Regions from separate parts of the Streptomyces mobaraensis genome, predicted to be linked through region 1. Evidence: predicted binding sites of a transcription regulator. Region 1 holds the regulator's gene; the other holds the start of a gene.
The links. Region 1 encodes HrcA, which represses chaperone genes, less so after heat shock. Its sites were predicted from a motif close to TTNGCACTCNGNNNNNCNGAGTGCNAA; they were not measured.
Positions count from the first base shown of each region.

Region 2: groL (chaperonin GroEL) is a predicted target of HrcA. The motif match lies at 5,738-5,764, and genes of this name have one in related genera.

Region 1 covers NZ_CP083590.1:5,089,911-5,097,394, forward strand. The annotation lists gene hemW (radical SAM family heme chaperone HemW) at 42-1,274, shown strand; gene K7I03_RS22200 (Uma2 family endonuclease) at 1,359-1,943, shown strand; gene K7I03_RS22205 (DUF3097 domain-containing protein) at 1,940-2,767, opposite strand; gene K7I03_RS22210 (MBL fold metallo-hydrolase) at 2,801-3,547, opposite strand; gene hrcA (heat-inducible transcriptional repressor HrcA) at 3,789-4,805, shown strand; gene dnaJ (molecular chaperone DnaJ) at 4,806-5,942, shown strand; gene K7I03_RS22225 (nitronate monooxygenase) at 6,172-7,209, shown strand; gene K7I03_RS22230 (16S rRNA (uracil(1498)-N(3))-methyltransferase) at 7,206-7,484, shown strand, end outside.
Region 2 covers NZ_CP083590.1:3,141,061-3,148,544, forward strand. The annotation lists gene K7I03_RS13370 (ATP-binding protein) at 1-50, shown strand, start outside; gene tgmA (putative ATP-grasp-modified RiPP) at 47-304, shown strand; gene tgmB (ATP-grasp ribosomal peptide maturase) at 309-1,271, shown strand; gene tgmC (ATP-grasp peptide maturase system methyltransferase) at 1,268-2,470, shown strand; gene K7I03_RS13390 (PTS transporter subunit EIIC) at 2,607-3,941, shown strand; gene groL (chaperonin GroEL) at 3,990-5,612, opposite strand; gene K7I03_RS13400 (cold-shock protein) at 6,047-6,250, opposite strand; gene K7I03_RS13405 (MoaD/ThiS family protein) at 6,719-6,994, opposite strand; gene thrC (threonine synthase) at 7,200-7,484, opposite strand, start outside.

The sequences.
Region 1 (7,484 bases):
GGACGGTCCGGCGTCCGGCGGTCATGCCGGACAATGGACCCATGCCTTCCGTACTGCCCGACGGCGAGCCCGTGCCCGACGACGGGGCGCTGCCCCCGCACGCCCTCGCCGACGCGGGCCGGCGGCCCCTCGGCTTCTACCTGCACGTCCCCTACTGCGCCACCCGCTGCGGGTACTGCGACTTCAACACCTACACCGCGAGCGAGCTGCGCGGCTCCGGCGGCGCCCTGGCCTCCCGCGACAACTACGCCGACACCGTCGCCGAGGAGATCCGGCTGGCGCGCAAGGTGCTCGGCGACGACCCGCGCCCGGTCGAGACGGTCTTCGTCGGCGGCGGCACGCCCACCCTGCTGCCCGCCGCCGACCTGGGCCGGATGCTCGCCGCGATCCGCGACGAGTTCGGGCTCGCCCCCGGCGCCGAGGTCACCACCGAGGCCAACCCGGAGTCCGTCGACCCCCGCTACCTGGAGGAACTGCGGGCCGCCGGCTTCAACCGGGTCTCCTTCGGCATGCAGAGCGCCCGGCAGCACGTCCTGAAGATCCTCGACCGCACGCACACCCCCGGCCGCCCCGAAGCGTGCGTCGCCGAGGCCCGCGCCGCCGGCTTCGACCACGTCAATCTCGACCTGATCTACGGCACCCCCGGCGAGACCGACGACGACTGGCGCGCCTCGCTGGACGCCGCCGTCGCCGCCGGCCCCGACCACGTCTCGGCCTACGCCCTGATCGTCGAGGAGGGCACCCAGCTCGCCCGCCGCATCCGCCGCGGCGAGGTCCCCATGACCGACGACGACGTCCACGCCGACCGCTACCTGATCGCCGAGGAGCGCCTTACGGCCGCCGGTTACGACTGGTACGAGGTCTCCAACTGGGCCACCACGGACGCCGGCCGCTGCCGCCACAACGAGCTGTACTGGCGCGGCGCGGACTGGTGGGGCGCGGGGCCCGGCGCCCACTCGCACGTCGGCGGGGTGCGGTGGTGGAACGTCAAGCACCCGGGCGCCTACGCGCAGGCCCTGGCCGAGGGGCGCTCCCCGGGGGCGGGCCGCGAGATCCTGGCCGAGGAGGACCGGCGCGTCGAGCGCATCCTGCTGGAACTGCGCCTGGTGGACGGCTGCCCGCTGTCCCTCCTGAAGCCGGCGGGGCTCGCGGCGGCGGAGAAGGCCCTGGCGGACGGCCTGCTCCAGCGCGCGCCGTACGAGGCCGGGCGCGCCGTGCTCACGCTGCGGGGGCGGCTGCTGGCGGACGCGGTGGTGCGGGACCTGGTGGACTGATTACCTGATCGGGTGAACTGACGCGTATCGCCCCCGTCTGCGCCTAGCCTCTCCCTAGGGCTGTCGCCGAAACCAGGAGCGGCGATGCGGAGGACCACGGAGATGATGGCTGTGGACGAACGACTGATCGCGCTCATTGACGAGCACCCCGAGGTCTTCGAGGGGTACAAGATCGAGTTGTTGCGGGGGGACATCGTGATGATGGCGGGGCCAGACTGGGTTCACAACGACATCGTCGAGCTCGTCCGGGACCAGGTTCCCGGCGACCGATGGCAGCGGAAGACGACCCAGGACATCGCCATCCCCGGTGAGAACAGCGAACCGCAGCCGGATCTGCTGGTGATCGAGCGAGGAGCGTTCGAGGGCCCTGGCCGACTGGTCCCCGCCGCGGCCGCCACTCTGCTCGTGGAGGTCGTCTCCAAGACCAGCGCCCTCCGCGACTATCACGAGAAGCGCTCGATGTACGCGGCCGGCCGTGTCCCCGCCTACCTGATCATCGATCCGTTCGCCGCCAAGTGCGTCCTGCTGACCGAGCCTTTCGGCGTCGGTGAGGAAGCCGACTACCGGACAGAACGCACCAGCAAGTTCGGCGAGCCCGTGCCGCTCGACCTGATGGGCGTCTCCCTGGACACGTCCGGCTTCCGCACGCTGCCCGGTGACCCCTGCTAAACCCCGGCCGTCACAAAATCGATCAATTCCTCGACTCTCCCCAGCAACTCCGGCTCCAGGTCCTTGTACGACCGCACCCCCGCCAGGATCCGCTGCCACGCCGCCCCCGTGTTCGCCGGCCAGCCCAGCGCCCGGCACATCCCCGTCTTCCAGTCCTGCCCCCGCGGCACGGACGGCCACGCCGCGATCCCCACGGACGACGGCTTCACCGCCTCCCACACGTCCACGTACGGGTGCCCGACGACGAGCACGTGCTCGCCCGTGACCTCCGCCGCGATGCGCGACTCCTTCGATCCCGGCACCAGGTGGTCCACCAGGACGCCCAGCCGCGCGTCGGGTCCGGGGGCGAAGTCGCGGACGATGGACGGGAGGTCGTCGACGCCCTCCAGGTACTCGACGACGACGCCCTCGATGCGCAGGTCGTCGCCCCAGACGCGTTCCACCAGTTCGGCGTCGTGCCGCCCCTCGACGTAGATCCGTCCGGCCCGCGCCACGCGCGCCCGGGCGCCGGGGACGGCGATCGAGCCGGAGGCCGTACGGGCCGGCGCCTTAGGGGTGCGAGGGGCTGTCGGACGGACGAGAGTGACGACGCGGCCCTCCAGCAGGAAGCCGCGCGGTTCCAGCGGGAAGACGCGGTGCTTGCCGAAGCGGTCCTCCAGGGTCACGGTCGGCCCCTGCGCGGTCTTCTCGCAGCGGACGACCGCCCCGCAGAAGCCGGTCGTGACCTCCTCCACCACCAGGTCCGGTTCGGCCGGCACCTCCGGGACGGGGACGTTCCGCTTCCAGGGAGGCGTCAGGTCGGGGTCGTACTGTCTGCTGCGCACGCGCAGACGATAGGAAAAACCCGCCCTTCCGGCCTACGACACGCCGAAGCGCCGTGCCAGCGCGTTGCGTTGCTCACGGACAAACCGGGCGTCGACCGCCGCGCCGTGCCCCGGGACGTACACCGCGTCGTCGCCTCCGAGGGCCAGCAGCCGGTCCAGCGCGGCCGGCCAGGCGGCCGGTGTGGCGTCGGGGCCGGCCTGCGGTTCGCCGGACTCCTCGACCAGGTCGCCGCAGAAGACGACGTCCGGGGCCCCGCCGTCGCCCGGCACCAGGACGGCCAGGTCGTGGCCGCTGTGGGCGGCTCCGAGGGCGACGAGCCGGACCCGCCGCCCGCCGCCCAGGTCGAGCTCCGAACGGTCGGCGACCTCGTGGGCCGGGGCCACCAGCCGGGCCGCGGCCTCGGCGGCGTCGCGCGCGTCCATCCCGTACCGGACCGCGTCCTCCCGCAGTTCCCCGGGGGCGAGCTGATCGGCGAGCCCCGCCGCCCCGTACACCGCCGCGCCCGCGAACGCGGCGGTGCCGAAGACGTGGTCGAAGTGGCCATGCGTGAGTGCGATGTGCGTCACGGGCCGCCCGAAGAGCTCCCGCACCTCCCGCTCGATCTCCGCGCCCTCACGGAGCGTCGCCCCCGTGTCCACGACCAGGACGCCCGCCGCCCCGACGACCGCCCCCGTCGTCGCGTCCCAGCGCGGCAGCCTGCGCCGGGCCACCCCCGGCGCGAGCCGTTCCCAGCGCGCCCCCCTGTGCTGCTCCTGGTCCGTTCCTCCGTGGTTTCCCATGCCGGGAACCTAACGCGCGCGCGGTACGGTGACCCGTCCGGCGGCGCACACGGATCGGACGCGGATCGGACGGCGGATCGGATACGGAGCGCGACTGCCTTGCCGTGGCCGTGGTGGACCGCCGTACACTGACGTGTGGGGTTTGGCACTCGTGACCTTTGAGTGCCAGGCACGAGACCCGGGTAAGACCCGGGGAAGACCCCGCGAGACGGCTGGACCGCTGGACTGGAGGTGTGCGCGGATGCTGAGCGAACGCAGGCTCAAGGTCCTGCGTGCCATCGTCCAGGACTACGTGGGCACCGAGGAGCCCGTCGGCTCCAAGGCCCTCACCGAGCGTCACCACCTCGGCGTGTCCCCGGCGACGGTGCGCAACGACATGGCGGTGCTGGAGGAGGAGGGGTTCATCGCCCAGCCCCACACCAGCGCCGGCCGGATCCCGACCGACAAGGGCTACCGCCTCTTCGTCGACCGGCTGGCGGGCGTCAAGCCGCTGTCCTCCGCAGAGCGGCGCGCGATCCAGAACTTCCTGGACGGCGCGGTCGACCTGGACGACGTGGTGGCCCGCACGGTGCGGCTGCTGGCGCAGCTCACCCGGCAGGTGGCGGTCGTGCAGTACCCGTCGCTGACCCGGTCGACCGTCCGGCACGTGGAGCTGCTGCCGCTCGCCCCCGCGCGGGTGATGCTGGTGCTGATCACGGACACCGGGCGGGTCGAGCAGCGGATGGTCGACTGCCCGGCGCCGGTCGGCGAGGTGGCGCTGGCGGATCTGCGGGCGCGGCTCAACAGCCGCGTCGTGGGCCGGCGGTTCACGGATGTGCCGCAGCTGGTGCAGGATCTCCCCGACTCCTTCGAGCAGGACGATCGCGGAACCGTTTCGACGGTCCTGGCCGTTCTCCTGGAGACCCTGGTCGAGGAGACCGAGGAGCGGCTGATGATCGGCGGCACCGCCAATCTCACCCGTTTCGGGCATGACTTCCCGCTGACGATCCGGCCCGTGCTGGAGGCGTTGGAGGAGCAGGTCGTCCTCCTCAAGCTGCTCGGCGAGGCCACGGACTCGGGCATGACCGTGCGCATCGGTCATGAGAACGCCCACGAGGGCCTGAACTCCACATCCGTCGTCGCCGTCGGCTACGGTTCGGGCGACGAAGCCGTCGCCAAACTCGGCGTGGTCGGACCGACCCGCATGGATTACCCCGGAACGATGGGAGCGGTACGCGCAGTGGCACGTTACGTCGGACAGATCCTGGCGGAGTCGTAAGTGGCCACGGACTACTACGCGGTCCTGGGCGTACGGCGCGATGCCTCGCAGGACGAGATCAAGAAGGCCTTCCGCCGCCTCGCCCGCGAGCTGCACCCGGACGTCAACCCGGACCCGAAGACGCAGGAGCGGTTCAAGGAGATCAACGCCGCTTACGAGGTGCTCTCGGACCCGCAGAAGAAGCAGGTCTACGACCTCGGCGGCGACCCGCTCTCGTCCTCGGGCGGCGGCGGTGGCGCCGGCGGCTTCGGTGCCGGGTTCGGCAACTTCTCCGACATCATGGACGCCTTCTTCGGCCAGGCGTCGCAGCGCGGCCCGCGCTCGCGCACCCGCCGGGGCCAGGACGCGATGATCCGGCTGGAAGTCGACCTGGACGAGGCGACGTTCGGCACGACCAAGGAGATCCAGGTCGACACGGCCGTCGTCTGCACCACGTGCAGCGGCGAGGGCGCTGCCCCCGGCACGTCCGCGCAGACTTGTGACATGTGCCGCGGCCGCGGTGAGGTCTCGCAGGTCACCCGCTCGTTCCTGGGCCAGGTCATGACCTCCCGTCCGTGCCCGCAGTGCCAGGGCTTCGGCACGGTCGTGCCGACGCCGTGCCCGGAGTGCGCCGGCGACGGCCGCGTCCGGTCCCGCCGCACGCTGACGGTCAAGATCCCCGCCGGTGTCGACAACGGCACCCGCATCCAGCTCGCGGGCGAGGGCGAGGTCGGCCCCGGCGGCGGCCCGGCCGGCGACCTCTACGTCGAGATCCACGAGAAGCCGCACCCGGTCTTCCAGCGGCGCGGTGACGACCTGCACTGCACGGTCACCATCCCGATGACCGCGGCGGCGCTGGGCACCAAGGTGCCGCTGGAGACGCTGGACGGCCTGGAGGAGATCGACATCCGGCCCGGCACCCAGTCCGGCCAGGCGATCCCGCTGCACCAGCGCGGCGTCACGCACCTGCGCGGCGGCGGGCGCGGCGACCTCATCGTGCACGTCGAGGTGACGACGCCCGGCAAGCTCGACGCGCAGCAGGAGGAGCTGCTCCGGCAGCTCGCCAAGATCCGTGGCGAGGAGCGGCCGACGGGCGAGTTCAAGCCGGGGCAGCAGGGGCTGTTCTCGCGGCTCAAGGACGCGTTCAACGGGCGCTAGCGGACGGGCCGGATCCGGAGAAGTGCCCGGGGCCGGGCCGGCGCCGACCCGGTTCGTCGGGATACGGCCCGGGCTCGTTTCCGGCGCGGCCCGGGTTCCGTTCGGCGCGGTCCCAGGGGCGTGACACGATGTGGTCATGGCCTTTGAATCCGTTGGGGAATCCGTAGGGGAACCCGTTGGGGACACCGCGCTGACCGGCCTGTTCCGGCACCCGATCGTGCAGGCCCCGATGGCGGGCGGCGGCTCCTGCCCGCCGCTCGCCGCGGCCGTCTCCGAGGCCGGCGGCCTCGGTTTCCTCGCCGCCGGCTACAAGACGCCGGCCGCGATGTACGAGGAGATCAAGCAGCTCCGCGCCCGTACGTCCCGGCCCTTCGGCGTCAACCTGTTCATGCCGCAGCCGCCCGCCGCGGACCCCGCGGCCGTCGAGGTCTACGCCGAGCAACTCGCGGGCGAGGCCACCTGGTACGACGCGCCCCTGGGCGACTGGGACCAGGCCACCGACGACGGTTACGAGGCCAAGCTCGCCATCCTCCTGGATGATCCGGTTCCGGTCGTCTCGTTCACCTTCGGCTGCCCGTCCGCCGAGGACCTCGCGGCGCTCGCCGCGGCCGGCACGGTGACGGCGGTGACCGTCACCTCCGTCGCCGAGGCGCGGGCCGCGTGGGAGGCGGGCGCCGCCGCGCTCTGCGTCCAGGGCGTCGAGGCCGGCGGACACCAGGGCACCCACCACGACGATCCCCGGCTGGACGGCGCCGGGGCCGGTGCCGGGCTGCTCGCCCTGCTCACCGAGGTCCGCGAGGCGGTCCCGCTGCCGCTGTTCGCCGCCGGCGGGCTGATGCGCGGCGCCCAGATAGCGGCCGTGCTCGCCGCGGGCGCCTGTGCCGCGCAGCTCGGCACGGCGTTCCTCGCCTGCCCCGAGTCCGGCGCGAGCGAGCTGCACAAACGGGCGCTGACCGACCCGCTGTTCACCGGCACCGAACTGACCCGCGCCTTCTCCGGGCGCCCGGCCCGCGGCCTGGTGAACCGATTCATCCGGGAGCACGGCCCCTACGCCCCCGCCGCCTACCCCCAGGTCCACTACCTGACGGCCGGCCTGCGCAAGGCCGCCGCCGCGGCGGGCGACCCGCAGGCCGTCAACCTGTGGGCGGGCCAGGGCCACCGCCTGGCCCGCGACCTCCCGGCGGCCCGCCTCGTCGAGGTCCTGGCCACCGAACTCGACGCGGCCCGCGCGTCCTTGACAGCACCATCGCGAGGGAGCGACTCATGACAGCGCCGGTCTTCCTGGTCGAGGAGGACTCCCTCACGGGCGTCTTCCCCGGCACCGTCTTCCCCCTCGACGGCCCCGAGGGCCGGCACGCCGTCTCCGTCCGCCGGCTGCGCGTCGGCGAGGACATCGTGCTGACGGACGGCCGGGGCACGGGCGCGCACGGCACGGTGGCCGCCGTCAGCGGCAAGGACCACCTCGATGTCGCCGTCACCTCCGTCCGCTCCGAGCCGCTGCCCCAGCCGCGGATCACCGTCGTCCAGGCCCTCCCCAAGGGC
Region 2 (7,484 bases), 1.9 Mb from region 1:
CCGCAGACGAGAACCGACCGCGGACAACCGAGGAAAGGAAGCGCTCATGAAGGCGACCGTCCGACCATGGGGCCTGACCCGTATGGAGCCCTACCCCTCACCGATCACGGTCACCGGGACGGCCGCCACCCTGGACCCGGTCACGCAGACCACCGTCTACCTCGACGCCCAAGGTCGCAGGGTCGAGATAGGCAAGCACGGCACGGGCACCGGCAAGGAGACCAGGACCCGCACCAGCCAGGGCGACGGGAGCGGTCCGTCCAACGCCGACGAGGGCCACGACCAGGAAAGCGACCAGGACTGACGCCATGGCCTCCCCCCGACCGGTCGTCGTCGTGACCGCGCTGGACGACCTGACGGCAGACCACGTCATCACCGAGCTACATGGCCGGGGCGTCCCGGTCGTGCGGCTCGACCCCGGCCGGCCCGGCGGGGTGACCCTTTCCGCCCACGCATGTTCAGGCCGCACCTGGCGCGGCCCCCTCACCACCCCCACCAGGTCCCTCGGCCTGGAGCACGCACGAGCCGTGTACTGGCGACGGCCGTCCTCGTACGCCGCGCCGACAGGCATGGACGGCCAGGAACAGGCGTTCGCCGCCGCCCAGGTCCGGCACGGGCTCGGTGGCGTCCTGGCCGCCCTTCCGGACTGCTTGTACGTCAACCACCCGCACCGGAACCAGGGAGCCGAATACAAGCCCCGCCAGATCACCGAAGCCCTGCGGGCGGGCCTCGACGTCCCGCCGACGCTGATCACCAATGATCCGGAGGCCGCCCGCGCCTTCGCGACGGAGTACGGGCCCGTGGTCTACAAGCCGCTGCGCTCCACCGAGTACCGCCAGAGCGGGGTGCCGCACACAATCTGGGTCCGCCCGGTCGATCCGCGTGAGATCGGCGACGGTGTCGCCGCCTGCCCGCACCTGTTCCAGCAGGTCGTCCGGAAAACCGCCGACGTACGGGTAGCCGCCGTCGGCGGGGAACTGTTCGCGAGCCGCATCACCGTGGACGGTGACCACCTGGACTGGCGCCTGAACTACGACCGGATCACGTACCACCCCATCGCCGTACCCGCCCCAGTGCGCCACGGCATCCGTGCCTACCTGCACGCCTTCGGCCTGGCCTTCGGGGCGTTCGACTTCGCCGAGGGCCGCGACGGCGTGTGGCGCTTCTACGAGTGCAACCCGAATGGGCAGTGGGCGTTCGTCGATGACCGTACGACCGTGGCCATCGCCACAACCCTGGCCGACCTGCTGGAGAAGGGACTCCCCACATGACCGACCCCGACCGCGTCACCGTCGACGAAGAACGCGCGGCCGAGCTGCGCGAGCGCCTGGCGCAGAAGCTCGAAGCCGCCGGTCACCTCCGCTCACCCGGTTGGCGGAAGGCTGTCGAGACCGTGCCCCGGCACGAGTTCGTCCGGGCTTTCTTCCGCCGGTCGGACAGCGGCGAGGGCACACGGTGGGTTCCTGTCGTGCCCACACCGGCGGACGCCGATGCGTGGCTTGTGGAGGCGTACTCCGACGAGACGCTGGTGACCCAGTTGGACGGCGGCACACACCCCGCCGACGTCCGTGACCCGGTTCACGGCGACCCCACCTCGTCCTCGACCTTGCCAAGCCTGGTGGTGCGCATGCTGGAGGACCTGGACGCCCAGGAGGGTGACCGGGTTCTGGAGGTCGGCACAGGCACCGGCTATTCGACGGCCCTCATGTGCGAACACCTTGGCAGCAGGCAGGTGACGTCCGTCGAGCTCGACGCGGCGGCGGCCGAACGGGCGCGAGCGGCGATCCACGCCGCCGGCTATGAACCGACGCTCGTCCCCCACGACGGCCTGCTCGGCTACGCCGGCAGCGCCCCCTACGACCGGTTGATCGCCACCTGCTCCGTGCGTACCATCCCGGCGGCGTGGCTCGCCCAGGTGCGGCCCGGGGGCACGGTCCTGACCACGATGACCGGATGGCTGTACGGCTCCGGCCTCGTCCGGCTGACCGTCGGAGAGGACTGCACGGCCGAGGGCCGGTTTCTGCCCGGCACGGTGTCGTTCATGATCGCTCGAACTCAGGCGCCGCCGGCCCTCACCGGCATCTCGGAACTTCTCGCCCAGGGCGCCGTGGAACGGCCCACGCGTGTCGGCCCCGCCGTGCTGAGTGACTGGACGCCGCAGTTCGTGGCGCAGCTCGCCATTCCGGGCGCTCAGTATGTGGGCATGCGCACGGGCGACGGCCCGATGCTGGACCACATTGTCGACCGGGACGCCGGGTCCTTCGCCACACTCATCCCGGACGGTAGCGGCGGATTCATCGTTCGCCAGGGCGGCCCGGTTCGCCTCTGGGACGCCGTCGAGGAGGCGATCGACACATGGGAGGCGGCCGGTGCGCCGCCACAGACCGCCTTCGGTCTGACCGTCACCCCTGATCACCAGAAGGTCTGGCTCGGCTCCCCCGACGGGCCGGGTTGGCTCCTGCGCCTTTAAGCCCGTCCGGCGTTTGAGGACGAGCGGCGAAGCCGCGAAAAGGGGGTCTGGGGGCTTGCCCCCAGGAAACGGCGAAAGGGCGGGACCGGGGCACCCAACCGTTACAAACGGCGCCCCCGCGTGGGACACATCCCCCATGCCCACCGAGCACCCTCTCGCCACCACCCTCCTCCCCCTCCTCGGAGGCCCCACCAACCTCCGCTCCCTCACTCACTGCATGACCCGCCTCCGCGCAGACGTGGCGGACCCCGCCCTCGTTCGGACGGCGGAGCTCCGGGCCGCTCCCGGCGTCCTCGGAGTGGTCGTGGACGGCACGGCCGTCCAGATCGTTCTCGGCCCGGGCAAGGTCACCCAAGTGGCCGCCGCCCTCCGCGCCGAGCGCCGGGCGCGCACCGCCGCCCCCTCCGGACAACTCCTCCGCCGCGTAGCCCAGATCTTCATCCCCCTCATCCCCGCCCTCATCGGCTGCGGCATCATCGCCGGCCTCGCCGGCCTGCTCGCCAATCTCCAGTGGGCGCCCGCCCTCGTGCCGGCGCTGAACGCCGTCGCGTCCGGGTTCATGGCGCTGATCGGCGTCTTCGTCGGGTACCAGACGGCGAAGGAGTTCGGTGGGACGCCGGTTCTCGGCGGAGCCGTCGCGGCGGTCGCCGTCTGGCCGGGGGTGGGGCAAGTGGAGGCGTTCGGGCGGGGGTTGACGCCCGGGCAGGGCGGGGTGCTCGGGGCCCTGGCCGCGGCGCTGCTGGCCGTGGCCGTGGAACGCGGGTGCCGGCGCGTCGTCCCCGAGGCGCTGGACGTTCTGCTCACCCCGGCGCTCACCGTGCTGCTGCCGGGGCTGGCGACGCTGTACGGGCTGATGTGGGCGGCGGGTGAAGCGTCAAGCGCCGTCGGCCAGTTCGCGGACTGGCTGCTGTCGCACGGGGGTGCCGTGGCGGGGTTCGTGCTGGGCGGGCTGTTCCTGCCGCTGGTGATGCTGGGGCTGCATCAGGCACTGATCCCGGTCCACGCCACGCTGATCGCCGAGCGGGGCAGCACGGTCCTGCTGCCGATCCTCGCCATGGCGGGCGCGGGCCAGGTGGGGGCGGCGGTCGCCGTCTACCTGCGGCTGCCGGACGACATCTCGGTGCGGCGGACGGTGCGTTCCGCGCTTCCGGCTGGACTGCTGGGGGTCGGCGAGCCGTTGGTCTACGGGGTGTCGCTGCCGCTGGGGCGGCCCTTCGCGACGGCCTGTGTGGGAGGCGCCTTCGGCGGCGGGTTCGTGGGGTTCATGGCGCAGGGCGGAAGCGGCACGGTGGGCGCGACGGCGATCGGGCCGTCCGGCTGGGCGTTGTTCCCGCTGCTGAGAGGGGATCAAGGGCCGGTCGAGGCGGTGGTGGTGTACGCGGCGGGGCTGCTGGTCGGGTACGCGGCCGGCTTCCTCGCCACGTACTTCTTCGGTTTTCCCCGGAAACGCCCGAGGGCGGCATCCCCGTGATGGGGATGCCGCCCTCGGTCTGCTTCAGGACTGGCGAGCCGGGTCGGCTCAGAAGTCCATCTCGCCACCGGGCATGCCGCCCGGAGCGGCCGCGGCGGCCTTCTCCGGCTTGTCGGCGATGACGGCCTCGGTGGTGAGGAAGAGCGCCGCGATGGAGGCGGCGTTCTGCAGGGCGGAGCGGGTGACCTTCGCCGGGTCGATGATGCCCTCGGCGATCATGTCGACGTACTCGCCGGTCGCGGCGTTGAGGCCGTGGCCGACGGTCAGGTTGCGGACCTTCTCCACGACGACGCCGCCCTCGAGACCACCGTTGACGGCGATCTGCTTGAGCGGGGCCTCCAGGGCCAGCTTGACGGCGTTGGCACCGGTGGCCTCGTCGCCCTCGAGCTCCAGCTTCTCGAACACCTGGGAGGCCTGGAGCAGGGCCACGCCACCACCGGCGACGATGCCCTCCTCGACGGCCGCCTTCGCGTTGCGAACGGCGTCCTCGATGCGGTGCTTGCGCTCCTTGAGCTCGACCTCGGTCGCGGCACCGGCCTTGATGACGGCCACGCCGCCGGCCAGCTTCGCGAGGCGCTCCTGGAGCTTCTCCCGGTCGTAGTCCGAGTCGCTGTTCTCGATCTCGGCGCGGATCTGGTTGACGCGGCCCTGGACCTGGTCGCTGTCACCGGCACCGTCGACGATGGTCGTCTCGTCCTTGGTGATGACGACCTTGCGGGCGCGGCCGAGCAGGTCGAGACCGGCGTTCTCCAGCTTGAGGCCGACCTCCTCGGAGATGACCGTGCCACCGGTGAGGATGGCGATGTCGCCGAGCATGGCCTTGCGGCGGTCGCCGAAGCCCGGGGCCTTGACGGCGACGGACTTGAAGGTGCCGCGGATCTTGTTGACGACCAGGGTCGACAGGGCCTCGCCCTCGACGTCCTCGGCGATGATCAGCAGCGGCTTGCCGGACTGCATGACCTTCTCGAGGAGCGGCAGCAGGTCCTTGACCGAGCTGATCTTCGAGTTGACGATCAGGATGTACGGGTCGTCGAGGGACGCCTCCATACGCTCCATGTCGGTGGCGAAGTACGCCGAGATGTAGCCCTTGTCGAAGCGCATACCCTCGGTGAGCTCCAGCTCCAGACCGAAGGTCTGGGACTCCTCGACGGTGATGACGCCTTCCTTGCCGACCTTGTCCATCGCCTCGGCGATGAGCTCGCCGATCTGGGTGTCGGCGGCGGAGATGGAGGCCGTGGAGGCGATCTGCTCCTTGGTCTCGACGTCCTTCGCCTGCTCCAGGAGGGCGGCGGAGACGGCCTCGACGGCCTTCTCGATACCGCGCTTCAGGGCCATGGGGTTGGCACCGGCGGCCACGTTGCGCAGACCCTCGCGGACCAGCGCCTGGGCGAGGACGGTCGCGGTCGTCGTGCCGTCACCGGCGACGTCGTCCGTCTTCTTCGCGACCTCCTTGACCAGCTCGGCGCCGATCTTCTCGTACGGGTCCTCCAGCTCGATCTCCTTGGCGATGGAGACACCATCGTTGGTGATCGTGGGGGCGCCCCACTTCTTCTCAAGGACGACGTTGCGGCCCTTGGGGCCGAGGGTGACCTTGACGGCGTCGGCGAGCTGGTTCATACCGCGCTCAAGGCCGCGCCGCGCCTCCTCGTCGAACGCGATGATCTTGGCCATGTGAAGTGGTCCTCCCGGACTGGGGGTGGATTGCTCCGGACCGCACAGGCGCCCGCGACGGACGGCCCACATGCTCGGCGGTTCCTTGCCCCGCCGGGCCCGTGGACCTCACCGACGGTCCAAGTCTGTCACTCTCACTGGGAGAGTGCTAAGCCAATGATTAGCACTCGGCACCTCCGAGTGCAAGCGTCCTTCCGAAGACCGGGGTCATCCCGGACACCGTCCCGGAGGGGTTCCGGGCCTCGTTTCGAACGGATCCCGGAGGCGCCCCGGAGACCCTGCCCAGCGGGAGACCGGCGCACTCCCCGCACCGCCGGCCCGGACGGCCGAACAGTCCGTCCACCGAACAGACGAACGGACACGACAAAGGGGTCCGCACCTCCCGGTGCGGACCCCTTTGACAGACTGAGCGATCGGTGGTCGATGCGCCGCGGTCAGGCGGTCACCCTCACCATGTCGGCCTGAGGTCCCTTCTGGCCCTGCGAGATCTCGAACTCGACCCGCTGCCCCTCTTCCAGGGTGCGGTAGCCGTCCATCTGAATCGCGCTGTAGTGGACGAAAACATCCGCACCACCGTCGACCGCGATGAAGCCGTACCCCTTCTCCGCGTTGAACCACTTGACGGTGCCCTGAGCCATGCCTAACTCCCCTATTACTGGCCCTTGCACAGGACCGCACTTCGCGGACCCGGGTCAGACCTCACCCCTTGTGACACCGAGGGGTGTGCGCCGGAACGCGTCGACCGCGGCTGAATGTATCTGCACGGATGCCGTCTGCAACAGGTCAGACGGACGAGAAATACCGGCGTCGCCGAGCGGCGATCTCCACCCAACAGGGGATGTTCCAGGGCAAGTCGGGCCGGACATACACCGGCCAACCCGACAATTCGCACGCGTAATTCCCGCGCAACTTGACGGGTTCTCATATGCGTTCGGCTCTGACACCGGAGGGGGAACGTCCCAACTGTATCGCGCTTCAACAGACGGAATCGCCCCGTCCGCTTAGCGGCCGGGGCGATTCACGGTTCGCGTGTGGTTCCCGTTGCCGGGTGAGTCTCTCGATGCCGTCGGGCGCGCCGCCTCGCGGGCGCTCGGCGTCGCGGGCGCTCAGCCGCCCGCCACCGCCGGGATGATCGACACGCCCGCGCCGTCCGGGGTCGCCGCGGCGAGGCCGCCCTCGAAGCGGACGTCGTCGTCGTTGACGTACACGTTGACGAAGCGGCGCAGTTTGCCGGCGTCGTCGAGGAGCCGGGCGGCGATGCCCGGGTGGTTCTTCTCCAGGTCGCCGATCACCTCGGAGAGGGTGGATCCCTGGGCGGGGACTTCGGCGCGGCCGTCGGTGTAGGTGCGGAGGATGGTGGGGATGCGGACGGTGACGCTCATGGGGTCGCCTTTCTTGTGAGTGGTGTGGCGTGTGTGCGTGCGCGGGGGGGCGCGGGTGGGGTGCCCCAGTCCCGCCCTTTCACCGTTTCTTGCAGGGGCTGCGCCCCCGCACCCACAAGCGCCCTGCGGGGTCAGGGGCGGCAGCCCCAGGAAACGGTGAAAGTGGGGGTACCCCCTCTGGGGGAGGGACCGGGGCCGCCCACCCCTACCCCAGCCCCGCCTCCCGGAAAGCCCCCAAGCTCGGCCTGATCGTCACCGACGGCCCCGCCGCCACCGCGTCCAGCGTCTTCAGCCCGTCCCCCGTGTTCAGCACCACGGTCGTCAGCGAAGGATCCAGCACCCCCGCCTCCAGCAGCTTCCGCGTGACGCCCACCGTCACGCCGCCCGCCGTCTCCGCGAAGATCCCCTCCGTGCGGGCGAGGAGCCGGATGGCGTCCACGATCTCCGGGTCGGTGACGTCCTCGACGGCACCTCCCGTGCGCCGGGCGAT